One region of the Bradyrhizobium sp. UFLA01-814 genome, then DNA from elsewhere that is predicted to be linked to it. Evidence: riboswitches for the same ligand, from Rfam matches in the RefSeq annotation. Region 1 holds a riboswitch; the other holds the start of a gene.
What was found. A riboswitch is a leader RNA that binds a small molecule or an ion and turns the genes downstream of it on or off. The one in region 1 is predicted to bind glycine.
Positions count from the first base shown of each region.

Region 2: it holds a riboswitch for glycine, as region 1 does, so the genes downstream of both, gcvT (glycine cleavage system aminomethyltransferase GcvT) here and PMN64_RS10225 (D-amino acid dehydrogenase) in region 1, are expected to answer to the same signal.

Region 1 is NZ_JAQOSR010000024.1:34,145-48,788, forward strand. Features, by position in the region: gene PMN64_RS10215 (ABC transporter substrate-binding protein) at 1-1,474, opposite strand, end outside; gene PMN64_RS10220 (M20/M25/M40 family metallo-hydrolase) at 1,739-2,869, shown strand; glycine riboswitch at 2,961-3,067, shown strand; glycine riboswitch at 3,071-3,185, shown strand; gene PMN64_RS10225 (D-amino acid dehydrogenase) at 3,252-4,610, shown strand; gene PMN64_RS10230 (ABC transporter permease) at 4,771-5,712, shown strand; gene PMN64_RS10235 (ABC transporter permease) at 5,716-6,603, shown strand; gene PMN64_RS10240 (ABC transporter ATP-binding protein) at 6,760-8,409, shown strand; gene PMN64_RS10245 (M81 family metallopeptidase) at 8,656-10,176, shown strand; gene PMN64_RS10250 (M20 aminoacylase family protein) at 10,183-11,355, shown strand; gene PMN64_RS10255 (amidase) at 11,348-12,766, shown strand; gene PMN64_RS10260 (crotonase/enoyl-CoA hydratase family protein) at 12,908-13,798, shown strand; gene PMN64_RS10265 (esterase/lipase family protein) at 13,795-14,481, shown strand; gene PMN64_RS10270 (ketopantoate reductase family protein) at 14,558-14,644, opposite strand, start outside.
Region 2 is NZ_JAQOSR010000076.1:24,522-39,165, reverse strand. Features, by position in the region: partial or broken gene PMN64_RS22910 (hypothetical protein) at 1-47, shown strand, start outside; gene PMN64_RS22905 (HdeA/HdeB family chaperone) at 359-652, shown strand; gene PMN64_RS22900 (PaaI family thioesterase) at 1,077-1,538, opposite strand; gene PMN64_RS22895 (amidase) at 1,580-3,055, opposite strand; gene PMN64_RS22890 (peptidylprolyl isomerase) at 3,252-3,383, shown strand; gene PMN64_RS22885 (hypothetical protein) at 3,472-3,774, shown strand; gene PMN64_RS22880 (hypothetical protein) at 3,872-4,102, shown strand; gene PMN64_RS22875 (hypothetical protein) at 4,170-4,373, opposite strand; gene recA (recombinase RecA) at 5,242-6,330, shown strand; gene PMN64_RS22865 (hypothetical protein) at 6,411-7,421, shown strand; gene PMN64_RS22860 (acyl-CoA thioesterase) at 7,477-7,914, opposite strand; gene gcvP (aminomethyl-transferring glycine dehydrogenase) at 8,168-11,041, opposite strand; gene gcvH (glycine cleavage system protein GcvH) at 11,198-11,563, opposite strand; gene gcvT (glycine cleavage system aminomethyltransferase GcvT) at 11,583-12,728, opposite strand; glycine riboswitch at 12,870-12,958, opposite strand; gene alaS (alanine--tRNA ligase) at 13,161-14,644, shown strand, end outside.

The sequences.
Region 1 (14,644 bases):
TGGCGATCTTCTTCTTTTCCTCAGCCGAGCCGGCGCGTGCGAATTTGTCACGCAGCTCCTCGATCTTCGGGTCTTCGGCCCAGCCGAACCAGCCGCCATTCTTGCCGCGCCCGGTGATCGACGCGTTGACGATCGGATCGGAGACGTCGGCCGCGACCCAGTTGGTGAAGAACATGTTCCAGCCGCCTTCCTTCGGCGGCTTCTGGCTGGCGCGGCGGGTCACCACGGTCTGCCAGTCGGTGGCCTGCAGGTCGACCTTGAAGCCGGCCTCGCGCAACTGCTGCGCGGCCACGACCGGCTGGGCCTTCAACGTCGTGACGTCGCCCGGCGCCATGATCACCACGGGGGTGCCGTCATAGCCGGACGCGGCGAGCGCCTTCTTGGCTTCCGCGAGGCCGTTGCCCTTCACCAGCGTTTCGGCCCCGACGTCGGTCTCGAGCGGCGTGCCGCAGACGAAGAAGGCGCCGCAGATCTTCTGGTACTTGGCGTTGCCGACCAGCGCGTCGAGCACGTCCTTCTGGTTCATCGCCAGGAACGCAGCCCGGCGCACCTTCGGATTGTCGAACGGCGGATAGAGGAAGTTCATGCGTCCGAGGGTCTGGAAGCCGAACTTGTTCAGGACGTCGATCTTGAGATCCGGATTGGCTTCGAGCACCGGCAGCATGTCGAACGGAAGGTTCTCCATGAAATCGATGTCGCCGGATTGCAACGCGTTCACCGCGGTCTGTGCATCGGCCATCGTGACCCACTCGACGCGGTCGACCTTGACGACCTTGCCGCCCGCGGTCCAGCTCGCCGGCTCCTTGCGCGGCACGTAGTCCTTGTTCTTCTCATAGACCGCCTTCACGCCCGGCTGGAATTCCGCCTGCACGAATTTGAACGGTCCGGAGCCGATCTGTTCCGGGATCGGCTTGTCCGGCGGCGTCTCGGCAAGACGCTTCGGCATCATGAACGGCACGCGCGACGACGGCTTGCCGATCGATTCCAGCACGAGGCCGTAGGGTTCCTTCAGCTTCAGCGTGATGGTCTTGGCGTCGGTCGCCTCCAGGCTCGCGACGAAGTCCATCAGCTTCTGGCCCATGCCGTCGACCTTGCCCCAACGCTGCAGCGAGGCGACGCAGTCTTCCGCGGTGACCGGCGCGCCGTCGTGCCACTTCAGGCCGTCGCGCAGCGTGAACGTATAGGTCAGCTTGTCGTCGGAAACTTTCCAGTCCGCCATCTGCGGCTGGATCTTGAAATTGGAATCCGTCGCCAGCAGCGTGTCATAGATCATGTAGCCATGATCGCGGGTGATGTAGGCCGTGGTCATGATCGGATCGATGACGCGCAGATCCGAGTGCATCACCGCGGTGATGGTCTTGCCCGCAGCCATCGCCTGCGGTGCGAATGACAATTCCTGCGGCGCGAACGACAGCGCGAGCGCCGTCAACGCGGCCGCTAGCGTGCGGTGTTTCCAACGCGAGATAGGGAACATGCAATCTCTCCTGACGTGTAACTGGTCAAAGCCGGCTTATTCGTTATGCATGCGGTTCGTTATTTAGGCGAACTAACATGCTGTATGGCTTGTGAAATCGAGACTTGCACCAAGCGCCAAGCGCGTCAATCGGTTTCAGGCCGCATCGGACGTACACAAACGAATGAGGCCGCACGCCAGATTTTGGCTTTACAAAATCGTCGGCTGAGATTTTCGTAACGCCGCGCGATGCCGGCGCCGTCAGAACAACAAGAGAGAAAAACGATGAACCCAGCCAATCTCCCCTTTGATTCCGAAACGATGCTGCAGGGCCTGCGCAGCTGGGTGGAATGCGAAAGCCCGACCTGGGACGCGGCCGCGGTCGAGCGCATGCTCGATCTCGCCGCCCGCGAGATGGCGATCATGGGTGCGACGATCGAGCGCATCGCCGGACGCCAGGGCTTCGCGGGCTGCGTCCGCGCCCGTTTCCCCCATCCGAAACAAGGTCAGCCCGGCATCCTGATTGCCGGCCATCTGGACACCGTGCACCCCGTCGGCACCATCGAGAAGCTGAAGTGGCGGCGCGAAGGCAACAAGTGTTTCGGGCCGGGCATCTTCGACATGAAGGGCGGCAACTACCTGTCGATCGAGGCGATCAGGCAGTTGGCGCGCGCCTCCTTCACGACACCGCTGCCGATCACCGTGCTGTTCACCCCCGATGAAGAGGTCGGCACGCCGTCGACGCGCGACATCATCGAGGCGGAAGCCGCGCGCAACAAATACGTGCTGGTGCCGGAGCCCGGCCGGCCGAACAACGGCGTCGTCACCGGCCGCTATGCGATCGCGCGCTTCAATCTGGAAGCAACCGGCAAGCCCAGCCATGCCGGCGCGACGCTGTCTTCCGGGCGTTCCGCGATCCGCGAGATGGCGCGGCAGATCATCGCCATCGACGGCATGACCACCGAGGACTGCACCTTCTCGGTCGGTATCGTGCATGGCGGCCAGTGGGTCAATTGCGTCGCAACGACCTGCACCGGCGAAGCGCTCAGCATGGCCAAGCGCCAGGCCGATCTCGACCGTGGCGTCGAGCGCATGCTGGCACTGTCGGGCACCGCCAACGACGTGACCTTCAAGGTGACGCGCGGCGTCACCCGCCCGGTGTGGGAGCCCGATGCGGGCACCATGGCGCTGTATGAAAAGGCAAAAGGCCTTGCGGCGGCGATGGGTCTCGATCTGCCGCACGGCAGCGCCGGCGGCGGATCGGACGGCAACTTCACCGGCGCGATGGGCATCCCCACGCTCGACGGCCTCGGCGTTCGCGGCGCCGATGCGCATACGCTCAACGAATATATCGAGGTCGACAGCCTCGCCGAGCGCGGCCGCCTGATGGCGGCATTGTTGGCGACGCTGGACTGACATCGATTGCACTGCACAACACGTTGGCACTGCCGGACCGAAATTTAGCCTTGTCCATTTTTAAGGCTTCGCCTACGGTCCGGCCGTCCAACGCGACGATGCGGGAGAGATCGAAGCGACAACATTCGTGTTGTTGCCTTCGGCGCCGACGGAGCAACCGCCCCGGAAACTCTCAGGCAAAAGGACTGTATCGTCAGGACGATCTGGAGAGAGACGAACATGGCCGCACATCAAGGGCCATGACGTCCACCGAAGGGGATAGTTCGCTTCTGGCCTCGGCCCGATGCGGATCAAGCTCTCAGGTACCGTGACAGATGGGGCGCCGAATGCCGGTTTCACCGGTGGTTCGGCGACTCTAACCCACGGGAGCCTGAAGACCATCATGCCACATATTGCGATCATCGGCGCCGGCATCACCGGCGTAACGACGGCCTATGCCCTGCTTGAACGCGGCTACAAGGTGACTGTCCTCGACAGGCATCGCTACGCCGCGATGGAAACCTCGTTCGCCAATGGCGGACAGCTTTCCGCCAGCAACGCCGAAGTCTGGAACAGTGCTGCGACCATCCTCAAGGGTCTGCGCTGGATGCTCAGAAGCGACGCGCCGCTGCTGATGAACCCGAAGCCGAGCTGGCACAAATATTCCTGGATCGGCGAGTTCGTCGGCGGCATCACGCGCTATCGCAGCAACACGATCGAGACCACGCGGCTCGCAATCGAAGCGCGCAAGCACCTGTTCTCGATCGCACAGCGCGAGAATATCGCCTTCGATCTCGAACGCCGCGGCATCCTGCACGTCTATCACGACAAGGCCGGGTTCGAGGCGGGCCTGCGGGTCAACACGCTGCTGCAGCAAGGCGGGCTCGACCGCCGGCCGGTGACCCCGGACGAAATCCGCGTCATCGAACCCGCGCTGCAGACAACCTGCTATGGCGGCTTCTTCACGCCGTCGGACGCGACCGGCGATATCCACAAATTCACGCGCGGGCTTGCCGACGCCTGCATCCGCCGTGGCGCGAGCTTTGTCCATGAAGCCGACGTCGACACGATCGCACGCGGCGATGACGGCTTCCGCATCGACTGGAACGAAGTTGCTTCAGATGATGCTGCGGTCGCGACGCGGCAGCAATTGCAAGCGGACGGGATCGTGATTTGCGCCGGCGTGGCGAGCCGCCACTTCGCCAGCCTGCTCAACGACCGCGTCAATGTCTATCCGGTGAAGGGCTATTCGATCACGGTGCAGCTCGATGCGCCGCAAAGCCGGAATGCGGCCCCAACCGTCAGCCTGCTCGATGAAGCTGCGAAGATCGTCACCAGCCGGCTCGGCGCCGACCGCTTCCGCGTCGCCGGTACCGCAGAGTTCAACGGCTTCAACCGCGACATTCGCGCCGATCGCATTCAACCGCTGGTGGACTGGGTGCGGCATCATTTCCCAAACATCGACACGTCGAAAGTCGTGCCATGGGCGGGTTTGCGCCCGATGATGCCGAACATGATGCCGGTGGTTCGCGCCGGACGGATTCCGGGCGTGTTCTACAATACGGGCCACGGTCATCTCGGGTGGACGCTGTCGGCGGCGACGGCGCAGATGGTGGCCCAGGCGATCGACGATTGGCACGACCTCGACGCGCCGCCGATGGCGCCGTCGTTCGGTGCCGGGCTCGATGTGCCCGCCGACGCGCGCAAAGCTGAAATCAATCCACCTTCCAGTGGACTGCTTCGAACTGCACCGGAGGAATAATCGCGGCCAACAGGACTGATTAGCTGCACCGCAAAAACCGCAGCACCGATGGCATGGGACTTGCTCAAGTTCTACCGTGAGTCTGCTACCATCTGTGCTACGGTCTGGTGTGCAACGGTCCCGCTGGGGACTTCATCGACCACAACCCAACGGATCAAATTTGCTCGGATATCTGCTTCGCCGCATCCTCGCCGCCATTCCCGTGATGGGCGTGGTGGCTCTGTTCGTGTTCCTGTTGCTGCGGCTGACGCCGGGCGACCCGGCCGCCATCCTCGCCGGCGATAATGCGACGCCCGAACAGCTCGAACGCATTCGGACCTCGCTTGGTCTGAACGAGCCGATCTACATCCAGTTCTACACCTGGATCGCCAAGTTGCTGCACGGCGACCTCGGCGTCTCCCTGATCTCGAACAAGCCGATCCTCGAAATGATCGGCCCGCGCCTCGAGCCGTCGATCTCGGTCGCGCTGGCCACCATCATCCTCTCGATCCTGGTCGCGGTGCCGCTCGGCGTGATCGCGGCGTGGAAACACGGCACCTGGATCGACCGCTTCGTGATGGGACTGTCGGTGCTCGGCTTCTCGGTCCCGGTGTTCGTGATCGGCTATGTGCTGATCCAGATCTTTGCGATCGATCTGCGCTGGGTGCCGGTGCAGGGCTTCAAGAGCATCTCGGCCGGCTTCGGTCCGTTCTTCCAGCGCATCATCCTGCCGACCTGCACCCTCTCCTTCATCTACGTCGCCCTGATTGCGCGCATGACACGCGCCTCGATGCTCGATGTGCTCGGCGAGGATTACGTGCGCACGGCGCGCGCCAAGGGCATCGGCGAGACCGGCGTGCTGCTGCGCCATGCGCTGCGCAACGCGGCCGTGCCGGTCATCACGGTGATCGGTTCCGGCTTCGCGCTGCTGATCTCCGGGGTCGTCGTCACCGAAAGCGTGTTCAACCTGCCCGGCATCGGCCGCCTCACCGTCGATGCGGTGCTGGCGCGCGACTATCCGGTGATCCAGGCGATGATCCTGTTGACGTCGGGTATCTACGTCGCGGTCAATCTGTTGATCGACCTCGCCTACACCCTGCTCGATCCTCGTATCCGGTACTGAGCAATGGCGATCGAAACCCTTCCCGAATCCTCTATTCCCGTTACCCGGCCGTTCCGCGTCAAGTTCGGCTTCCTGACGTCGACGCCGATCATCGCGATTGCGACGATCTGCCTCGCCCTCATCATCCTGATGGCGATCTTCGCGCCGCTGCTTGCGCCGCACGATCCCCTGCTGTTGACGCCGTCGCAGCGGCTGAAGCCGTCGAGCGCGCAATATCTGCTCGGCACCGACGCCTATGGCCGCGACCTGTTGTCGCGCATCATCTACGGCGCACGGATCTCGCTGGTGATCGGGCTCGGCGCCGCCGTCTGCTCGATCGCCATCGGGCTTCTGATCGGCCTCGTCGCCGGCTTCTTCCGCTGGGTCGATGCGGTGCTGATGCGCGTGATGGACGGCTTGATGGCGATCCCCGCCATCCTGCTCGCGATCGCCGTGGTGTCGCTGTCGGGTGCCAGCATCTGGACCGTGATGGTCGCGATCACCATCCCCGAGATCCCGCGCGTGGCGCGGCTGGTGCGCTCGGTGGTGCTGACTGCGCGCGAGGAGCCTTATGTCGAGGCCGCGATCTCGCTCGGCACCAGCCTGCCGAAGATCATGTGGCGGCATTTGATGCCGAACACGATCGCGCCGCTGATCGTGCAAGGCACCTATGTCTGCGCCTCCGCGATCCTGACCGAGGCGATCCTGTCGTTCCTCGGCGCCGGCATCTCGCCGGAAACGCCGACCTGGGGCAACATCATGGCCGAGGGCCGCGCCTATTTCCAGGTCAAGCCGTCGCTGATCTTCTGGCCGGGGCTGCTGCTCTCGATCGCCATTCTCAGCGTCAACCTGATCGGCGACGCCGCGCGCGACGCGCTCGATCCCCGCATGAAGCAGCGTGAGGGCAAGTGACGGCTTCAATGCCAATTGAAGCCGTCATCCCGGGGCGGTGCGAAGCACCGAATCCGGAATCTCGAGATTCCGGGTTCGATGCTTCGCATCGCCCCGGAATGACAGTGGACAAATTCCGTCGCCGCGCTCACCGCAGCCGCGCCAAGAGAACCTGACATGACCAACGTCGTCCTCGACATCAACAATCTCGTCGTCGGCCTCGGCCGCAAGGCGGATGCGCATCGCATCATCGACGACCTGTCGCTACAGGTCCGTGAAAGCGAGACGCTGTGCCTGGTCGGCGAAAGCGGCTCGGGCAAGTCGGTGACATCGCTCACCGTGATGGGCCTGCTGCAGAAGGGCACGCTGGTGCCGTCTGGCGGCAGCGTCAAACTGGTCGGCGAGGAACTGCTCACCGCCAGCGACCGGCGGCTGCGGCAACTCCGCGCCACGCGGATGGCGATGATCTTCCAGGAGCCGATGACCGCGCTCAATCCCGTCGTGCCGGTCGGCCGCCAGATCGACGAGGTGCTGCGCGCCCACACCGATCTCGACGCCCGCGCGCGGCGTCAGAAGATTTTGGCGATGATGGAGCATGTGCGGCTGCCGGACGTCGAGCGCATCTTCTCCTCCTACCCGCATCGGCTCTCGGGCGGTCAGCGCCAGCGCATCATGATCGCGATGGCATTGGTTCTGGAGCCGAAGCTCCTGATCGCCGATGAGCCGACCACCGCGCTCGACGTCACCACGCAGAAGCAGATCCTCACCTTGATCCGCGATCTGCAACGCGATCACGGCACCGCTGTTCTGTTCATCACCCACGACATGGGCGTGGTGGCCGAGATCGCCGACCGCGTCGCGGTGATGCGACACGGCCGCCTTGTCGAAACCGGCCCGCTGCAGGACGTGCTGCGCAATCCGAAGATGGAGTACACCCGCAATCTCTTGTCCTCGGTGCCGAGCCTGGTGCCGCGCGCGCCGCGCCCGGAGACGACCGAGCCAGTGGTGCTGGAAGCCAACGAGCTCAGCAAGATCTACCGGGAGCGGTCGCTGTACGGCAAAGCCCGCGAGGTCGCCGCCGCCAGCAACGTCACCCTCACCCTGCGCAAGGGCCGCACGCTCGGCATCGTCGGCGAAAGCGGTTCCGGCAAGTCGACCGTCGCGCGCTGCATCGTCCGCCTGATCGATCCGACCTCGGGCGGGGTGCGCCTCGCCGGCCGCGAGATCTCCGACCTGTCGCGCCGGCTGCTGCAGCCGCATCGCCAGAAGATCCAGATCATCTTCCAGGATCCCTACCGCTCGCTCAATCCGCGCGTCACCGTCGGCGAGAGCATCGCGGAAGGCCCGGTCAATTACGGCATGCCGCGCAAGGACGCGCTGGCGCGGGCGCGCGAGCTGCTCGAGCTCGTCCACCTGCCGCCCGACGCGATCTCGCGCTATCCGCACCAGTTCTCCGGAGGCCAGCGCCAGCGCATCGCGATCGCGCGCGCGCTGGCGCTCGATCCCGACGTGCTCGTCGCGGATGAGGCGGTGTCCGCGCTCGACGTCTCGGTGCAGGCGCAGGTGCTGGATCTACTCGACGAAATCCAGCGGCGACTGGGCATCGCGCTGCTGTTCATCACGCATGATTTGCGCGTCGCCGCACAAATCTGCGACGACGTCGCCGTGATGCAACATGGCCGCGTCGTGGAACAGGGACCGGCCGCCGAGGTGCTGACCAATCCGCAGCAGGCCTATACCCGCGCGCTGCTCGATGCGGCGCCCGGACGCGGCTGGGATTTTGCGAATTTCCGCCCGGTTTCGGAAGGCCTCGTGGCAACGGCCTAAGTCTTTAGCCTTAGCCTCACGACGTACCTTTGGGCCCTCAATACGCCCATAGGGCATGCAAATCCGGAAGTGCTCCACGGCTTGCGCTTGGCGCGACGACACGCTTAACGTCGCGCGCTAGAGCGTGGCCCTGAAGGTGGACACCGGTCTTCCCCAGAGATCACGCTCCAACCAACGCGATGAGATCATGACGCGCGTCGTCACGATCGCATCATGATCGAAGAAACGCGTATCGAGACCAACTTGATGACTCGCATTGCCGTCGGCGGCTTCCTGCACGAGACCAATACCTTCGCACCGACGAAGGCAACCTATGACGATTTCGTGCATGGCGGCGGCTGGCCGTCGATGAGGCATGGCGCCGACGTGCTCAAGGTCATGCGCAAGATCAATGTCGGCCTTGCCGGGTTTGTCGAGGCGGCGGAAGCCAATGGCTGGGAGCTGGTGCCGACGATCTTCGCCGCGGCGAGCCCATCAGCGCATGTCAGCAAGGATGCGTATGAGCGGATCGTGACGGAAATGGTCGACGGCATCGCCGCGGCCGGACCGATCGACGCCGTCTATCTCGATCTGCACGGCGCCATGGTCACCGAGCATTATGACGACGGTGAAGGCGAAACGCTGGCCCGCGTGCGCAAAGCGATCGGCAACGACCTGCCGCTGGTGGCGAGCCTCGATCTGCATGCGAACGTTTCACCAAAGATGATCGAACATGCCGATGCGCTGATTGCCTACCGCACCTATCCGCATGTCGACATGGCCGAAACCGGCCGCGCCTGCGCCCGGCATCTGGCGCTGATGCTCAAGTCCAGGCAGCGCTTCGCCAAGGCCTTCCGGCAATTGCCGTTCCTGATCCCGATCAGCTGGCAATGCACCAACGACCAGCCCACGAAAGGCATCTATCAGAAGCTCGCCGCGCTCGAGAGCGACGCCGTGCCGACGTTGTCGTTTGCGCCCGGCTTCCCCGCGGCCGATTTCAGGGATTGCGGGCCGAGCGTGTTCGCCTATGGCCGGACCCAGGCCGATGCGGATGCCGCCGCCGACAAGCTCGTCGCGCTGGTCGAGAGCCATGAGGACGATTTCGACGGCCGGATCTATTCGCCCGACGAAGGCGTGCGACTGGCGATGGAACTGGCGAAATCGGCGAGCCGGCCGATCATCATCGCCGACACCCAGGACAATCCCGGCGCCGGCGGCGATTCCGACACCACCGGCATGCTGCGCGCGCTGGTGCGCAACAGGGCGAGTGCCGCGACCGGCGTGATCTACGACCCGCAATCCGCGAAGGCCGCGCACACCGCCGGTGTCGGCGCCACTGTCACGCTCGAGCTCGGCGGCAAGTCCGGTATTCCCGGCGACGCGCCATACCGGGAGACTTTTGTCGTCGAACAGCTCTCGGATGGCAAATTCGTGGCTCCCGGTCCCTATTTCGGCGGCCGGGACATGGATATGGGCCCCTCGGCCTGCCTGCGGGTCGGCGACGTCCGCGTCGTAGTCGGGTCCTACAAGGCCCAGCTTGCCGACCAGGCGATGTACCGCTATGTCGGCATCGAGCCGACGGCACAGAAGATCCTGGTCAACAAGAGCTCGGTGCACTTCCGCGCCGATTTCGAGCCGATCGCCGAGAAACTGCTGATTTGCGCCGCTCCCGGTGCGATGCCCGCCGATACCGCCACGCTGCCGTGGAAACATCTGCGTCCCGGCATTCGTATCAAGCCGAACGGCCTTGCTTTCACACCCACCTCCCCATCACGCACAAACGGATAGAGAGCCATGCCGACCATTGAGCGCATCGACAGTTTTGCCGACGAACTCACCGCCATCAGACGGGATCTGCATGCGCATCCCGAGATCGGCTTCGAGGAGGTCCGCACCTCAGGCATCGTCGCCGACAAGCTCGCGAGCTGGGGCATCGAGGTGCATCGCGGCCTCGGCGGCACCGGCGTGGTCGGTGTGCTCAAGGGCAAGGGCAGCGGCTCCAAGAAGATCGGCCTGCGCGCCGACATGGACGCGCTGCCGATGGAAGAGAACACCAATCTGAAGTGGCGTTCGACGATTCCCGGCCGCTTCCACGGCTGCGGCCATGACGGCCACACCACGATGCTGCTCGGCTCGGCACGCTATCTGGCCGAGACCCGCAATTTCGACGGCACCGTGCATTTCATCTTCCAGCCGGCCGAGGAAGGCCTCGGCGGCGCCCGCGCCATGATCAAGGACGGCCTGTTCAAGCAGTTCCCCTGCGACGAGGTCTATGGCCTGCACAACGCACCCGACCTGAACCATGGCGAGATCGCCATCCTGCCGGGCCCGGCAATGGCGGCAGCCGACTTCTTCGACATCAGGATCCAGGGCTACGGCGCGCATGGTGCGATGCCGGAGCGCTCCAAGGATGCCGTCGTGATCGCAATGACGCTCGGACAGGCGTTGCAGTCGATCGTCAGCCGCAACGTCGATCCGCTGCAGGCTGCGGTGCTGTCGATCACGCAGATCCATTCCGGGTCGGCGTACAACGTCATTCCCGGCGAAGCCTGGATGTGCGGCACGGTGCGCTGCTTCTCCGACGAAATCCGTGAGCTGATCCGCAAGCGCATGCGCGAAATCGCTGCCGGCTTTGCGGCGGCATATGATGCCGAAATCTCGGTCGAGATCCGCGACGGCTTCAGCGTGCTGGTGAACCAGGAAGAACAGTCCCGCGTGGTCGAGGAAGTCGCGCGCGCCGTCGTCGACCCCGCCAAGGTGATCACGCGCTCGACGCCCAAGATGGGCAGCGAGGATTTCGCCGACATGATGCAGGCCATTCCCGGCGCGTATTTCTGGGTCGGCCATGACGGCTCCGTGCCCGTTCACAATCCCGGTTACGTTCTCGACGACAAGATCCTGCCGATCGGCGCCAGCATGTTCGCCCGCATCATCGAGAAACGCATGCCGGCAGGTGCGCATGCATAAGCCCAAAGGGGACGCCATCACGTCGCTGCACGATCTCTCCGCCGTCGACCTGCTCGCCGGCTATCGTGCCAAGCAGTTCTCGCCGTCCGAGGTGCTGGAGGAAATCATCTCCCAGGTCGCGACCTGGGAGCCGCACATCAAGGCCCTCTATCTGTACGACCCGGAAGGGGCGCGGAAGGTCGCCAAGACCTCGACCGAGCGCTGGCAGCAAGCCGAGCCGGCCGGCACGCTCGATGGCGTTCCCGCCACCATCAAGGACAATGTCGCGACCAAGGGGCAGCCGGTGCCGCTGGGCGCGGCGAGCGTCACGCCGGCGCCCGCGGAGAAGGATGCACCGCCTGCGGCGCGGCTGCGCGAGGCCGGCTGCGTGATCTTCTCCAAGACCACGATGCCGGACTACGGCATGCTGTCGTCGGGCCTGTCGTCGTTCCATCCCCTGACCCGCAATCCCTGGGACGTCAGCAAGAACCCCGGCGGCTCGAGCGCCGGCGCGGGCGCGGCAGGTGCCGCCGGCTACGGTCCCTTGCATCTCGGCACCGATATCGGCGGCTCGGTGCGGCTGCCGGCCAACTGGTGCGGCCTTGTCGCATTGAAGCCGAGCCTCGGCCGCGTGCCGATCGACCCGCCCTATGTCGGCCGCGTCGCCGGTCCGATGACCCGCACCGTCGACGACGCGGCGCTGATGATGAGCGTGCTGTCGCGTCCCGACCGCCGCGACGGCATGAGCCTGCCGGCGCTGGAGGTGAACTGGAAGGCGCTGGAAAAGTCGCCGCGCAAGCTGCGCATCGGGCTGATGCTCGACGCCGGCTCCGGCCAGAAGGTCGAGAAGGAGGTTCGCGAAATCGTCGTGAAGGCGGCGAAGGCGTTCGAATCCGCCGGCGCCGTCATCACCGAGATCGACGGCATCCTGACGCCCGAGATGCTCGAAGGGCTCGACAATTTCTGGCGCGCCCGGACCTGGGATGAGCTGTCGAAACTGTCGCAGGCCGACCGCGGCAAGACCCTGCCCTACATCCTCAACTGGGCAGAGGCCGGCGCAAAGCTCTCCGGCGTCGACGTGGTGCGCGGCTTCAACCAGACGATGGCGATCCGCGCGGCCGCCGCGAAATTGTTCTGCGAGGTCGACTACGTGATCTCGCCGGTGTCGCCGGTGGTGAACTTCCCGGCGGAGTTCGCAGCGCCGCTCAACGACCCCGCAAAGCCGTTCGAGCACATCTGCTTTACCGTGCCGTGGAATATGTCGGAGAACCCCGCGCTGTCGATCAACGGCGGCTACGACAAGAAGGGTTTTCCGATCGGCGTCCAGATCATCGGTCGCCGCTTCGACGACATCGGCGTGCTCGGCATGGGCAAGGCGTTCGAAGGCCTGCGCGGCCCGCAGAAGCCGTGGCCCACGCCGCCGAAGAAGTAAAGCAGCGCCTCAACGCAAGTCGGGATGCGCGGAGCCAAGTCCGCGCATCCCTGTTCTTCACAAGGGATGATTGCCGGGTTAACTGGATGGAGACGCGCGCCAGCGCCGTTCATTCAAGAAAACCGAGAGGAAATCATCCCCATGGCGTATGAGACGATCAAGTACGAGGTCGCCGAGCAGATCCTGACCATCACGCTGAACCGGCCCGACAAGCTCAACGCCTTCAACGCCACGATGCAGCAGGAGCTGATCGACGCGTTCGACAAAGCCGACAAGGACGACGACGTCAGGGCCATCATCGTGACCGGTGCGGGCCGCGGTTTCTGCGCCGGCGCCGATCTTTCATCCGGTGCCAACACGTTCGACCGCGATGCGCGGCGCGGTCCGGTCAAGCGCAATGCCGACGGCAGCGTCGACTACAGCGATCCGCAGGTGCGCGACGGCGGCGGGCAAGTGACGCTGCGCATCTTCAAATGCCTGAAGCCGGTGATCGCCGCCGTGAACGGCCCGGCAGTCGGCATCGGCGTCACCATGCAGCTTGCGATGGATATCCGCATCGCCTCCGACGCCGCGCGGTTCGGCTTCGTGTTCTCCCAGCGCGGCATCGTGCCGGAAGCCGCCTCGAGTTGGTTCCTGCCGCGCATCGTCGGCATCTCGCAGGCGCTGGAGTGGTGCTACTCCGGCCGCGTCTTCCCGGCGCAGGAAGCGCTCGCCGGCCGGCTCGTCAGCAAGGTGGTGCCGCCCGATGACCTGTTGCCGACCGCGCGGGCGCTGGCCAAGGAGTTCGCGGCCAAGACCGCGCCGGTGTCGGTGGCGCTGATCCGCCAGATGATGTGGCGCATGCTGGGCGCCGACGATCCGATGGAGGCGCACAAGGTCGACAGCCGCGGCATCTATGCCCGCGGCCGCTCCGACGACGTCAAGGAAGGCGTGGTGTCATTCCTGGAAAAGCGCCCCGCGCAGTTCAAGAACAAGGTGTCGTCTGATATGCCCGACTATTTTCCGTGGTGGCAAGAGCGCGACTATAAGTGAGCGAACGGCGTCAAGCGGCGTCCACGCTTGACGGCGTCGTCCTGCTGCACGGCATCAGCAGGACGGCGCGCTCGTTTCGCAGGATGGAGCTGGCGCTGAGGGCCGCCGGCTTTGCCACCCTCAATCTCGACTACGACAGCCGGCGCAAGCCACTCGACGCGCTGGCCGAGGATATCCATCCTTCGCTCGATCAATTCGCGCGCAGCCTCGACGGCTCCGTGCATTTCGCCTGCCATTCGATGGGCGGGCTTCTGGCACGCGTCTATCTGGCAAGGCATCGCCCGGCGCGGCTCGGCCGCGTCGTGATGCTGGGCACACCGAACGGCGGCAGCGAGATCGCCGATCGCCTGAAGAACCTCGCGGCTTATCGCGCCTATTTCGGTCCGGCCGGCCAGCAGCTCGTCACCCGCCGCGATGCCGCGACCAGCGCGCTGCTGCCGCCGATCGATTATTCCGCCGGCATCATCGCCGGCAACCGCTCGGTCTATCCGATCACCTCCATCGGCCTGCCGCGGCCGCACGACGGGCGGGTGTCGGTCGCCAACACCAGGCTCGACGGCATGGCGGATCATATCGTGATCCGCACCTCGCATCCCTGGCTGGTGCGCAACGCCGAAGCGATCGCGCAGACCATCGCGTTCTTGCAAGAGGGGAAATTCAGCACAAATCGTCGGGTGGACTAAGGGCGCGGACTCATTGGCACGCAGCCGGACCCGGTCGCGAATGACACGAGGGGGATGTCGGAGTGCTCTGCTTCGCTCAGTCGGCGTGGACGTTACCCATCCTGTGCAGCTTGAGCATGGCATAGACCGCATTGTTGGCCGGCGTCGGAATGCCAAGCGGGCG
Region 2 (14,644 bases), on a different contig from region 1:
CGATGACGCGACCGACCGCGTCTAATTCGCTAGTCGGCACGACTTAGGTCGCTTCTTGGCCCTGAGCGGACATTCACCACAGCATTGCTGATGTCGGCTTTTGAGAGCGACACCGACCTCGCTATCCGCTCGCATACACTGGATTTTCGAGTACACGCCCTGTTCTCATCACGCTTTAGCGCGACCCGTCACAAATCAGGAACACGAATTCTCAATCCGTGCACTGAAGCGACGTGCAGACAAAGTTGCGCGATGTCTCGCTTGCGTTCGCCGTGATGCTTCGCATACGAGGTCGCGAACGGACCCGCCGGGCTTCCGGCGAACCCGTTGATTTCAGATCATGCCCATGGAGATTGCGATGAAGATCACTGCCTCGATCATGCTTGCCGCCGCGCTCGCTCTGTCGTCGGCGCCGGCCAGCGCCACCGTCCTCGATCTCTCGACCATGACCTGCAAACAGTTCGTCGAAGGCGGCGACGACACCATCAAGATGGTGCTGGTCTGGATGGACGGCTGGTACAAGGGCGATTCCGACGAGGCGATCATCGACACCGACGTGTTTACCGAGAACGCCAAGAAGTTCGGCACCTATTGCGGAAAGAATCCGACCATCAGCATCGTCAACGCCGCGGAGGCCGTGCTCGGCAAGTAAATCTTGCTACGCAAGCTATGGCGGGATTGGTCTAGTCGGCTTGCTCAGTGTCATCACCCGCGCATGCGGGTGATCCAGTATTCCGCAGACCGTGGTGATGGAATGAGAGGCCGCGGCGTACTGGATCGCCCGGTCAAGCCGGGCGATGACAGTTGCGTAGGATGGGTAGAGCGAGGAGAAACCCATCATCTCAATGCGCGGCAAGAAGCTCGGCAAGTAAATGTTGCAGCTTGATTAGCCTGAACCCTCATGGTGAGGAGCGCGGAACGCGCGTCTCTGTACGATGCTTCGCATCGCCAGGCGAACCATGAGGCCAGGCTGGTGGCCTCGTCCTTCGAGACGCTTGCTGCGCAAGCTCCTCCAGCGACAAAGGCGAAGCCTTTGCGCGGGGATGAGGAGATACACCGTCTTTGATGCGAGAGGCCTATCCAGGCAGCATCGCGAACGCGCTCGATACCATCGCCACCGGCTTGTTGTCGGTGGCGGAGAGCAGCGTGACGCGGCCGAAGCTCATGGTGCGGCCGAGCCTGACCACGCGGGCGTCGGCCAGCACGTCGGACGCCGTCACCGCGCGCATGAAATGCGTGGTCTGGTCGACCGTCGTCATCGGCCGATAGCCCTTGTTGGCCGCGAGGTTGGCGAGCACCATCGCGGTGTCGGCGAACGCCATCAGCGCCTGGCCGCAGACGATGCCGCCATTGCGGCACAATCGCTCGGAAAACGGCATGCGCAGGATGGCGCCGGGCTGCCAATCGGCATCGCTGCCGGCAGGCGGCGCGATGTCGAACTGCTCGATCGCCAGATTGAGGTCCTGCACCCATGGCGCAAAGACGTCGCCGAGCACGCGTTTCGCGTCGTCGATCCCGAATTCACCGGCCTGCTGCATGACGTCCCGTTTCCTCCGCTGATGGTTTTGCCATTTATCGCCTAGTTGCGCGTGACATGCACGGCCGGCGTGTTGCCCGCATTCCACTTGCCGTCGATCGCCCGTTCGATCTGGGCGGCGAGCTGCAGCAACAGCCCGTCACTCGCTTGCTTTCCGATCGCCTGGATGCCGAGCGGCAGGCCGTGCTCGTTGGTCGCGAGCGGCAGCGAGATCGCGGGGATGCCGCAGAGATTGGCGAGCGGCGTGAAGGCGAAGTTGCGCCAGAGATTGCCGAACCAGTCCAGCACCGACGGATTGTCCGAGATGGTGAGATACTCCGTGGTGCCGACCTTCGGCGTCGGCAGCGCCGTGACCGGCGTCAGGATGATGTCCCAGTCCTCGAAGAAGGCGCCGAAGCCGCGCGAGGTGGCGTTGAAGACGGCCTGCATGCGGGCGCGATCGGCGAAGCTGAAGTCGCGGCCGTGCTCCCAGATGCGGATGTTGATCGGCTCGATCAGTTCCACTGGGGGCCGCTCGAGGCCGCGCGCGGCGAGCATGTTGCCGATCACGACGGCGAAATTGCTGATGTAGCAAGTGGTCTGCGCCGCGAAGGCTTCCCGATAGTCGATCGCCGGCAGTGCGTAATCGACCTGATGGCCGAGGCCTTCGAGGAAACGTCCGACCCGCTCGAGCTCGGCTGTGATGTGCGGCGTCGCGCGATAGTCGCCCCATGTGTGCGACAGCGCGATTCTGAGCCGGCCGGGATCACGCGCGATCATCGCGGCATATGGCTCGGGCGAAGTCCAGAACGGCATGAACTCGCCGGGCGCAGGTCCCCGGCAGGCATCGACGAAGCCAGCGGTGTCGCGCACCGTGCGCGACTGGCAGCCCTGGATCGAGACCAGCCCGGTGAGATCGGACAGATGCGGCGCGAGTGAGAACACGCCGCGCGAGACTTTCAGGCCGATATTGCCGTTGACCCCGGCGGGAATCCGGATCGAGCCGCCGCCGTCGGTCGCATGCGCGATCGGCACGGCGCCGGCGGCGACCATCGCCGCGCTGCCGGCCGACGAGCCGCAGGTGGTGTAGTCGGTGTTCCAGGGATTGCGCGTGACGTAGACCGCGGGATTTTCCGCCGAGCTGCAGACGCCGAACTCCGGCGTCGTGGTGCGGCCGATCAAATTGAGGCCGGCCTTGCGCATCTTCGCGGTCAGGAAGGTATCTGCCGCGGCGCGATTGCCGCGCATCATCAGCGAGCCCATCTCCTGCAGCCGCCCCTTCAAGGTCGGGCCGAGGTCCTTCATCAGGAAGGGCAGGCCGGCGAACGGGCCGTCGAGGTCGGCGCCGTCGCGCGCGGGGTCGGCGATCACATCGTCGAACAGCTCGACGACGCCGGAGAGCGCGGGATCGACCTTGGCGACGGCGCTGGCTGCCTGCGACGCCAGCTCACGGGGCGTCAACTCGCCGCTCCGGACGCGCCCTGCGAGCGCCGTCCCGTCATGCTGCGTCCACTCGTCCCAGCTCATCGCCAAAGTCATTTGATCGATTCCTTTTCTGCTTTGTTGCGCAGTGTAATTTGCGCGGCCGCCCGGTCAAACCGACGCGCGCTGCGCTGCGTTCCGATGCGCGCTTGCGCTACGTTCCGACGGGCGCTGCGTTGCAAGCGCCGTGCCCGGCTTGAAATTGCCCCAGTTTCGGTGCCCAGTCGCCTCCTCGCGAGTGGTGGGGGCGTCCATGTTCCGCAAATTGGTGTTGCTCGGCGGCGTGGTTGCGATCGGGCTTGCGCTCAGCGGTTGCACGCGCTGCGGTCCGGTCTGGGACGACTGGATGCAGTCGCCGAAATCCTGCAAGTCAGACCAGCTCTAGGGCCGGGGCAGGCGCGCTTGGCCAGACACGCTTGGCGACGGCTTTCTTGCGGTGATATACCGGCGACGAAAATGCAAGGAGCGGACTCATGAGAGTTTTGTGCGCAGTCGCGGTTGCGGTGCTGCTGTCGGCGCCGGCCTATGCGCAGATGCCGAACGTCAACCTGATGCCTGAGGTCAAGACCAGGACCCAGGAGGAGAAGGAGCAGGACGCGGTCAGGGACAAGGCCTACAAGGACTCGCTCAGCAAGATTCCCGATGCCAAGGGATCGTCCGATCCCTGGGGCGTCGTGCGCAGCGATCCGCCGAAGGCGGCCGCCCATCCCGCCAAGCCGAAGACCAAGACCGGAAGCTCGGCGCAGCCCGGAAGCGCCGCGCCGCGCAGCCAGTAACGCCCGTTCGGGGCGACTTCATCCGTCTCCTGCAGACTCGGATTCTCCTGCCGCCGCCCCTATATTGGGGTGTCGTCAGTTGGTCCGGAGTTGCGGCATGGTGTCTCGTCCGCGCGATCTCGCCAGCCGGATGGCCGAGCGGCGAAAGCCGGACGACGGCTATCTGCGCGAGACCTTCAGCCTGCCACGCGATCAGGCCCGCGTGAGGGCGCGTGACTTTCTCAAGCGCTACCCGAAGGCGGCCTATATGAGCGCCGTCGAGAGCTGGCGCGAGCTCCCCGGCGGCGACATCGAGTTCACGATGCGGCGGCTGGCAAGCGCGGATTGAAGCGTTTTCGAGCGAAGCGCGAGGGCCAGCCGGTCAGGGCACCGGGGCGTGCACGGTAGACCGTGCCTCAGTCCCCGTTGCTACCGCGGGTCCGTTCCCGTTCCAGATTGTTCAGCTCGCGATCGATCCGCAGTTGCACGCGGCGGATCGCCAGAAGATCGAGCTTTGCTTCGGTCTTGCCCGTGAAGACGCGATCGCCGATCTGGAAGCGCCATTTCCAGACGCCGGCCATCAGCTGGGTGACGCTGAACTCGATGCCCCTGTGGATCATCTGTAACGGTTCCGCGAATGAAGGCGGTCGTCGATATTTAAACCATTAGTTGTAGTAATAATGAGCACCCGTAAAAAGGTCGTGTGAAAGGCCGCGCCCGTTCGAGCCGTCGTTGTGGATTCCGGAAAGGATTCGTCCGCCAGCAGCGTCGCCAGGGAACCGTCGCCAGCCGTGTTGCCTGTCCAGCGCCGCGCGATCCGCGTTGGTTGAGCAGGCCAATGTTACGAACACTGGCGGAACCCGAGTCTTCCCGTCGAACGCTACGGAGTTTTTCCAGGGCTCAGGAGGGGTACGAAGGTAGTATGCAGATTGTGCCAACCGTTATCTGACGCGGTCGAGCCTGTCAGGTTAACCTGTTGATTATCAGGGGAACTTCGGGCGCGAGATGCAGTACGGCCCGGAACTTTGTTCTTGGCCGGAGAACTACGGAATTTTAAACGGCCCCAACAGGGGGCCGCCAACCCGTCCCGGAGGCGGGTTTTCCTCCAGCAGTCGGGGGGCTACCTGTCTGGCTGGGGGCCCCCAAATAAGGGCACTGCCGGGCCGATTGTTCCAGTAAATATTCCGCGAGAACAGATCGCGACCCGCAGGAAGTTATGGGGCCAGAACATCTGAGAGCCTCCTCAGTAGTCCTACCGAGAACATCGGCTAACCCTTGGTTGCGGCGGGGTTAAACCCAAACCAGGCCACTCCAAAAATCAAAGCAGGCCATTGTGGATGGAAACGGGCCGGCACCTTCTGGCCTGAAAGAACATATTGCGAACATAGAACAAACGTGGTACGAGGTTCCAATCAACAACGCATTCCACCCGACCTCATCGCCCGTTTGTCCCGCTAGCGAATCCCCGCCATAAGGAGCACATCCCAAATGTCCGCCACTACACTGCGTATCGTCGAAGGATCCTCCATGGACAAGTCCAAGGCCCTCTCAGCCGCGCTCTCCCAGATCGAGCGCCAGTTCGGCAAGGGCTCGGTGATGAAGCTCGGCAAGAACGACCGTTCGATGGATGTCGAGACGGTGTCGTCGGGGTCGCTCGGGCTCGATATCGCGCTCGGCGTCGGCGGTCTGCCGAAGGGACGCGTCGTCGAAATCTACGGGCCGGAATCCTCGGGCAAGACCACGCTGGCGCTGCACACCGTGGCGGAAGGCCAGAAGAAGGGCGGCATTTGCGCCTTCATCGACGCTGAACACGCGCTCGACCCGGTCTATGCGCGCAAGCTCGGCGTCAACATCGACGAGCTCTTGATCTCGCAGCCGGACACCGGCGAGCAGGCGCTGGAGATCTGCGACACGCTGGTGCGCTCCGGCGCGGTCGACGTGCTGGTGGTCGATTCGGTTGCGGCGCTGGTGCCGAAGGCCGAGCTCGAGGGCGAGATGGGCGATGCGCTGCCGGGCCTGCAGGCGCGCCTGATGAGCCAGGCGCTGCGCAAGCTCACCGCCTCGATCAACAAGTCCCACACCATGGTGATCTTCATCAACCAGATCCGCATGAAGATCGGCGTGATGTACGGCTCGCCGGAGACCACCACCGGCGGCAACGCGCTGAAATTCTACGCCTCGGTCCGCCTCGACATCCGCCGCATCGGCGCGATCAAGGAGCGCGACGAGGTGGTCGGCAACACCACCCGCGTCAAGGTGGTGAAGAACAAGCTGGCGCCGCCCTTCAAGCAGGTCGAGTTCGACATCATGTACGGCGAGGGCGTCTCCAAGATGGGCGAGATCCTCGACCTCGGCGTCAAGGCCGGCATCGTCGAGAAGTCGGGCGCCTGGTTCTCCTATGACAGCCAGCGGCTCGGTCAGGGCCGCGAGAATTCCAAGGCATTCCTGAAGTCGAATCCCGACATCACCGCCAAGATCGAAGCCGCGATCCGGCAGAACTCCGGCCTGATCTCCGAGCAGATCCTCGCCGGCACGCCCGAGCGCGACGCCGAAGGCGAGGAGCCGACGGAAGAGTAAGCCGCAAGGCTCAATCATTTCGCTGGAAGCGGGCGCTGAGGACGTTGAGTTGCCGACGTCTTCGGCGCCCGTTTCGCTTTGTGCCTGGCGTCGAGAGAGTTGAGCGGATGAAACGCCTGATCCTGACCAGCCCGTCCGGCCTTAGCCTCGCGCGTTCGGGGCTCACCGAGATCGCTATTACATCCGGCTTTCGGTTTGTTGGTGGACCGCTGCCGCCGCCAGGAGAGCTTGAGGCTTACTTCGGATTACGGTCGGACCAGGATTCAGTCGGACATTGGTCGCACTGGAGCTCACAGAGCCAGTGGCCTCAGGATGCCCGTGCGCGCCGGCATCTCGCACTGATCGAATTCTGCGAACCTTACGAGATTATCGAGCTTTGGTTCGATCCGAACCCAATGGATCAATTGCAGCTGATTTGGTTGCTCGATCATTTCCGGGCCTACCCGGCGATGGCGGCCAAGCTGAAATTGCGCCTGGTCGCGTTCGATTTGTCGATGATGCACGAGACATGGCGCGGATGGAAGGAAGTGCCGCTGATCAACATACGGCCTGCCGACCTCGAGACTGCGAGCATCTGCTGGCAGGCCTATCGCACAACAACTCCCGAAGCCTGCTTCGATGCGCTGCATCGAGACCTCCGCGGCTTTCCCTTGCTGAGGCCGGCGCTGCTTGATCTGCTCCAGGAGCTTCCGTGGAGCACATCGGGACTTGGCGCGACCGAACTGCGACTGCTCGAACTGATTGCGGCGGGCTTCATGGGGACGAACGGGCTGTTCTACCTTCGCGGCTTTCGTCAACGCGGTGTCTTCAATGACATGGAGATCGGGAGGCTGCTTCAAGGGCTCGCGCACGGCCCGCAGCCCGCGATCGCCGGGCTTGACGACGAGCTGCGCGTTATCGCGCCCGAGAATTTGCGCGCCCGCATGAAGGCCTACCAGCGAAGCCGGCTGTCGCTCACTGAATTCGGCGCAGCTGTGCTCGCCCATAAGGAGGACTTCAGCCGCCACAATCCGATCGATCGCTGGTGGGGTGGCACGCATCTCACCAACGACAATCTCTGGCGCTGGGCCCCCGCGCTACTCAAGCACTAGCACCGATCGTGGATTGGACCGTTGCGACTCAATCCGCGCAATTCGGATTGTCCGCTTACCCCCGCGCAAGTGCCTTTTCGCGGCTCGCAATCAGCGCCCGCAAGTCCTCGGTCACGGCGACCGACTGATGCGTCTTCTGGTCGGTCGCGACCCAGATGATCTCGCCGGTAGCGCGAAGGTCATCGGAGCCCTTGGCGAAGATCGCGAGCGCAAGGTTGATCGAGGAGCGGCCGATCCGCGCGACCCGCACGCAGACCTCGATGTCCTCGTCGAACCGGATCGGCGCCTTGTATTCGACGACCGACTTCACGGTGTGAAAGTCGATCCCGGTCCGCGCCACTTCGCCGAGATAGTCATAGCCGAGCGCGCGAAAATATTCGGTGATCGCGGTGTCGAAGTAGGTCAGGTAATGGGCGTTGAACACCACGGCCTGTGCGTCGACCTCGGAATAGCGGACGCGGAACGGGAAATGAAACCAGAATTCCTCGCGCATGTTTCCTCCTGCCGCGGGCGGCCCTCGCTATCGTTCGTCCCGCGGCCCGCTTCGACCGATGCAGGTCGCGGGCAAGCGAAGCGACGAGCTCTTTTCTTTGAAATGGTGGGTTGAGCCGCAGGGCTCAACCCATACTCCGATTGGATCGTAGGATGGGTAGAGCGAAGCGAAACCCATCACCTTGCCGCCCAGATGCAATTGATGGGTTTCGCTGCGCTCTACCCATCCTACAATGGTGACATCAACGGCCGATCTACTCTGCCGCCTGCGCGTAGTCCTCGACCGGCGGGCATGAGCATACCAGGTTGCGGTCGCCATAGACGTTGTCGACGCGGCCGACCGGGCTCCAGTATTTGTCGGACCGCGACACGCCGGCCGGGAAGCAGCCCTCGGCGCGGGTGTAGGCCCGGTTCCAGTCATCGTCGGCAATGTCGTGGACGGTGTGCGGCGCGTGGCGCAGCGGCGAGGCCTCGACCTTCCAGCGGCCCTTTTCGATCTCCGCGATTTCGTCGCGGATCGCGATCATGGCGTCGCAGAAGCGGTCGATCTCGAACTTCGATTCCGACTCCGTCGGTTCGATCATCAGCGTGCCCGCCACCGGGAAGCTCATGGTCGGTGCGTGGAAGCCATAATCGATCAGCCGCTTAGCGATGTCGTCGACGGTGACGCCGCTGGTCGTCTTCAGCGCCCGCGGATCGACGATGCACTCATGCGCAACGCGGCCGCGCTCGTTGCGGTACAGCACCGGGAAGTGCGGCTGCAGCCGTGCGGCGATGTAGTTGGCATTGAGGATCGCGATCTCGGTGGCGCGCGTGAGGCCTTCGCCGCCCATCATCAGGATGTAGATGTAGGAGATGGTCAGGATCGAGGCCGAGCCGAACGGCGCGGCCGACACCGGGCCGATGGCGTGCGCCGTCGCTCCGTCGGTTGCGGGATGGCCCGGCAGATAAGGCGCAAGATGCGCCTTCACGCCGATCGGGCCCATGCCGGGGCCGCCGCCGCCATGCGGAATGCAGAAGGTCTTGTGCAAATTGAGATGGCTGACATCGGCGCCGTAATCGCCGGGCCGCGAGAGCCCGACCTGCGCGTTCATGTTGGCGCCATCGAGATAGACCTGGCCGCCATGCGCATGCACGATGTCGCAGATCTCGCGGATATGCTCCTCGAACACGCCGTGGGTCGACGGATAGGTGATCATCACAGCGGCAAGGTTGGCGGAGTGCTTCTCGGCCTTGGCGCGGAGATCATTGACGTCGACGTCGCCGCGCGCATCGCACGCCACCACCACGACCTCCATGCCGACCATCGCGGCCGAGGCCGGATTGGTGCCGTGCGCGGAGGAGGGGATCAGGCACATCTTGCGGTGCGGCTCGCCGCGCGCCAGGTGATAGCCGCGGATCGCCAGCAGTCCGGCATATTCGCCCTGCGCGCCGGAATTCGGCTGCAGCGAGACCGCGTCATAGCCGGTGATGTCGCACAGCCACTGCTCCAGCCGCTTGAACAGCGCGTGATAGCCCTTGGCCTGATCTGCGGGCGCGAACGGATGCAGATTGCCGAACGCCGGCCAGGTCAGCGGGATCATCTCGGTGGTGGCGTTGAGCTTCATCGTGCAGGAGCCGAGCGGGATCATCGCGCGGTCGAGCGCGAGGTCGCGATCACTGAGCTTGCGCATGTAGCGCAGCAGCTCCGTCTCCGAGCGGTGGGTGTTGAACACCGGATGGGTGAGGAACGCGCTGGTGCGCCGCAGCTCCTTCGGCAGCGCCTCGCGCGCGGCCGCTTCGATCTCGGCAAAGCTGAGCTTGCCGCCGAACACGCGCCATACTGCCTCGACGGTCTCCGGCGTCGTGGTTTCGTCGAGCGCGATGCCGAGCGTGGTCGCACCGATGCGCAGATTGATCCGCTCCGCCTGCGCGCGGGAGACAATCTCGATCTGCTTCGCTCCGGCCTCGACCGTCACGGTATCGAAGAACGCTTCGCTGGTCGGCGCAAAGCCGAGCTTGCGCAGGCCGGCGGCAAGCACGGTCGCGCGGCGATGCACGCTGCGTGCGATATGGGTCAGGCCCTCGGGACCGTGATAGACCGCATACATCGAGGCGATCACGGCAAGCAGCACCTGCGCGGTGCAGATGTTCGAGGTCGCCTTTTCACGGCGGATATGCTGCTCGCGGGTCTGCAGGGCGAGGCGATAGGCGGGCTGCCCACGCGAATCCACCGAGAGGCCGACGAGGCGGCCGGGCAGCGAGCGCTTCAGCGTGTCGCGCACCGCCATGTAGGCGGCGTGCGGTCCGCCATAACCCATCGGCACGCCGAACCGCTGCGCCGAGCCGATCGCGATGTCTGCGCCGAACTCGCCGGGCGAGGTGAGCAGCGTCAGCGACAGCAGGTCCGCCGCGACGATCGCAAGCGCGCCCTTGGCGCGCAGCGATGCGATGGCAGGCTTGAGGTCGCGCACCGCGCCCGATGTTCCCGGATATTGCAGCAGCGCGCCGAGCACATCGGCGTTGTCGAGCTCGGTCAGGGGATCGCCGACCACCAGCGCCCAGCCCAGCGGCGCGGCGCGCGTGCGCATCACCGCCAGCGTCTGCGGATGCACCTCCTTGTCGACGAAGAACACCTTTGCCTTGACCTGCGAGTGGCGCTCGGCGAGCGCCATCGCTTCCGCCGCTGCGGTCGCTTCGTCGAGCAGCGAGGCGTTGGCGACGTCGAGCCCGGTGAGGTCGCAGATCATGGTCTGGAAGTTGAACAGGGCCTCGAGCCGGCCCTGGCTGATCTCCGGCTGATACGGCGTGTAGGCGGTGTACCAAGCCGGGTTCTCCAGGATGTTGCGCTGGATCACCGCGGGCAGGATGGTGCCGGAATAGCCCTGGCCGATCAGCGAGGTGAACACCTGGTTCTGCGCGGCGAGCTCACTCATATGCGCGAGCGCCTCGGTCTCGCTCAGCGCCCGGCCGAGATCGAGCGGCGCCTTTTGGCGGATCGAGGCCGGCAGCGTTTCATTCATCAGCGCCTGCAGGCTCGCGGCGCCGACCGTCTCCAGCATCGCGTTGATGTCGCGCGGCGACGGTCCGATGTGGCGGCGGACGAAATCGGTGGCGGCTTCGTTGATCGGCTTGAAGGGCGCGTTCATGACGTGGTCCTCGTTGTCAGCCGTCATACTCCGCGAAAGCGGGGTATCCAGTACGCCGGGACATCAGTGATTGAGCTGAAGGGCCGCGGCGTACTGGGTCGCCCGATCAAGTCGGGCGATGACAGTGAGTGTGTGGTGGCAATCTGCTTCATTCTCTCAGGCGGTGTGCGCGGCGTAGGCGGCCTCGTCCATCAGGCCGCCGAGCTCGCCCTTGTCGGCAATCTTCATCTTGAAGAACCAGGCCTTGCCGCCGGCGTCCGAATTGACCAGCGCGGGCTCGGCGGCGAGCGCGTCGTTGACCTCGACCACCTCGCCGGTGATCGGTGCGTAAACGTCGGAGGCGGCCTTGACGGATTCGACGACCGCGGCGGCCTCGGCCTTCTTCAGGCTGCGGCCGACCTTGGGCAGTTCGACGAACACGACGTCGCCGAGCTGCGACTGCGCGTAATCGGTGATCCCGATCGTGGCGACGTCGCCCTCGATGCGGAGCCATTCGTGGTCGGACGTGTACAGCGTCGTCATGGGATCGATCCTTTGGCGTTTAGCGTTTGTAGGTATTGGGGACGAAGGGCGTGGCGGCGACTTTCAGCGGCAGCCGCTGGCCACGCACTTCGGCGAAAACGGTGGTGCCGACGGCGGAAAGGGCGGTCGGCAGATAGCCCATCGCGACCGGCGCATTGAGGCTCGGGCCGAAGCCGCCCGAGGTCACCTTGCCGAGCTGCTCGGTCGAGGCGGCATCGGCGAACAATGCGGCGCCTTCGCGCACCGGGGTGCGGCCGTCGGGCTTCAGGCCGACCCGCCGGCGCGCGGCGCCATCTGCGAACTGCGCCAGAATCTTGTCGGCGCCGGGGAAGCCGCCGGCGCGGGCGCCGCCGCTGCGGCGAACCTTCTGCACCGACCATTCCAGCGCGCCTTCGACCGGCGTCGTCGTGGTGTCGATGTCATGGCCATAGAGGCACAGCCCGGCTTCGAGCCGCAGGCTGTCGCGCGCGCCGAGCCCGATCGGCAACACGTCGGGATTGTCGAGCAGCGCGGTGACCACGGCTTCCACCTTGTCTGCGGGCACGGAAATCTCAAAGCCGTCCTCGCCGGTATAGCCGGAGCGCGAGACGAAGCAGTCGACGTCGCCGACGCGGCGCGGACCGGCGTCCATGAATTTCATCGAACTGACATCTGCACAAAGTTTCGCCAGTGCCGATTCGGCTTTCGGTCCCTGCAGCGCGATCAGCGCGCGGTCGGCCAGCGATACGATCTCGCAAGCGTCGGCGAGGCTAGCGCGCAGATGCGCCTCGTCCTCGGCCTTGCATGCGGCGTTGACCACCAGGAACAGGTGATCGCCGAAATTCGCCACCATCAGGTCGTCGAGCAGGCCGCCGTCATTGTTGGTGAATTGCGCGTAGCGCTGCCGTCCCGGCGCGATGCCGACGATGTCTTGCGGCACCAGTTTTTCAAGCGCGAGCGCAGCGTCGGTGACCTTGCCGGATTTGGCCTTCAGCGCGAGCTGGCCCATGTGCGACACGTCGAACAGGCCGGCTTCCTTGCGGGTGTGCAGATGCTCCTTCAGCACGCCGGCCGCATATTGCACCGGCATGTCGTAGCCGGCGAACGGCACCATCTTGGCGCCGCGCGCCAGGTGCAGCGCGTGCAGCGGGGTCTGTTTCAGCGGGGAAGTTTCGCGTGCAAGCATCACAGGGCCCTCGCGGTTCCCGTCGGGGACCTATTTCCCCTTGAGAAACCTGCAGAAAGCCCCATCTGTCGCTGTGCCTGAGAGTATTATCCCGTCGGCGGACGCATCGGGGCGAACCCCAGCGTCTCTTTCCAGATGTCAGACGTCACGCGGTCCTTTTGCCTGAGAGTTTCCGGGGCGGTTGCTCCTTCGGCGCCGGCGGTAAGGCCGGTCTCTCCCGACGTGACTAGGTATAGGTAGGTAGAAAACACGGCGCCACCAAGACTGTCAACGCAGCTGCAGCAACTATCCAATGGGCTTTGTGCTGCCGCGGCAAGCCCATGATCCGCCTGCACAGTTTCTGGACACCGCAGCTGGCAATGTCTAAAAGCGTTCGGCCGGAAAATGACGCCTTTTTGCGGCTGGCCGGCCCCTTTTTCCGATTGGATGAACATGAGCAGCGTCAACGACATCAGGTCGACCTTTCTGAACTTCTTCAAGGAGAACGGCCACGAGATCGTGGCCTCGTCGCCGCTGGTTCCGCGCAACGACCCGACCTTGATGTTCACCAATGCCGGCATGGTGCAGTTCAAGAACGTCTTCACCGGCGTCGAGAAGCGCTCCTATCAGCGCGCGACGACGTCGCAGAAGTGCGTGCGCGCCGGCGGCAAGCATAACGACCTCGACAATGTCGGCTACACCGCGCGCCATCTCACCTTCTTCGAGATGCTCGGCAACTTCTCGTTCGGCGATTACTTCAAGGAGCGGGCGATCGAGCTCGCTTGGAATCTGATCACCAAGGATTTCGGGCTGAAGAAGGACAAGCTGCTGGTCACCGTCTACCACACCGACGACGAGGCGGCCGGCTACTGGAAGAAGATCGCGGGCTTGTCGGACGACCGCATCATCCGCATCCCGACCTCGGACAATTTCTGGGCGATGGGCGATACCGGTCCGTGCGGTCCGTGCTCCGAAATCTTCATCGACCGCGGCGAGCACATCTGGGGCGGACCTCCGGGCAGCCCGGAGGAGGATGGCGATCGCTTCCTCGAATTCTGGAACCTGGTGTTCATGCAGTACGAGCAGGTGACGAAGGAGGAGCGCGTGGCGCTGCCGCGTCCCTCGATCGACACCGGCATGGGGCTGGAGCGCATGGCCTGCATCCTGCAGGGCGTCGAGAGCGTGTTCGAGACCGATCTGTTCCGCAATCTGATCGATGCCGCCGCGTCCACCCTCGGGCACGGTCCGAACGAGCAGAACGTTGGGTCGTACCGCGTGATTGCGGACCATCTGCGCTCGTCGGCGTTCCTGATCACCGACGGCGTGCTGCCGTCGAACGAGGGCCGCGGCTACGTGCTGCGCCGGATCATGCGCCGCGCGATGCGCCATGCGCAGCTCTTGGGCGCGAGCGAGCCGCTGATGCATCGCCTGGTCTGGGCGCTGGTCCGCGAAATGGGCCAGGCCTACCCGGATCTGGTCCGCGCCGAGAAGCTGATCGAGGAGACGCTGCGGCTGGAGGAGACGCGCTTCCGCAAGACCCTGGCGCGCGGCCTGTCGATCCTCGACGAGAAGAGCGCCGGCCTCAAGAAGGGCGACATGTTCGACGGCGACACCGCGTTCACGCTGTACGATACCTACGGCTTCCCGCTCGATCTGACGCAGGACGCGCTGAAGTCGCGCGGCATCAGTGTCGACCAGGCGTCGTTCACCGACGCGATGGAGCGGCAGCGCGTGAAGGCGCGTGCCTCCTGGGCAGGCTCGGGTGAGGCGGCGAGCGAGGCGACGTGGTTCCCGCTGCGCGAGAAGCTCGGCGCGACCGAATTCCTCGGTTACGAGACCGAGAGCGCGGAAGGCGCGGTGACTGCGCTGATCAAGGACGGCGCCGAGGTCGAGAGCCTGAAAGCCGGCGAGAGCGGTGCGATCGTGCTGAACCAGAC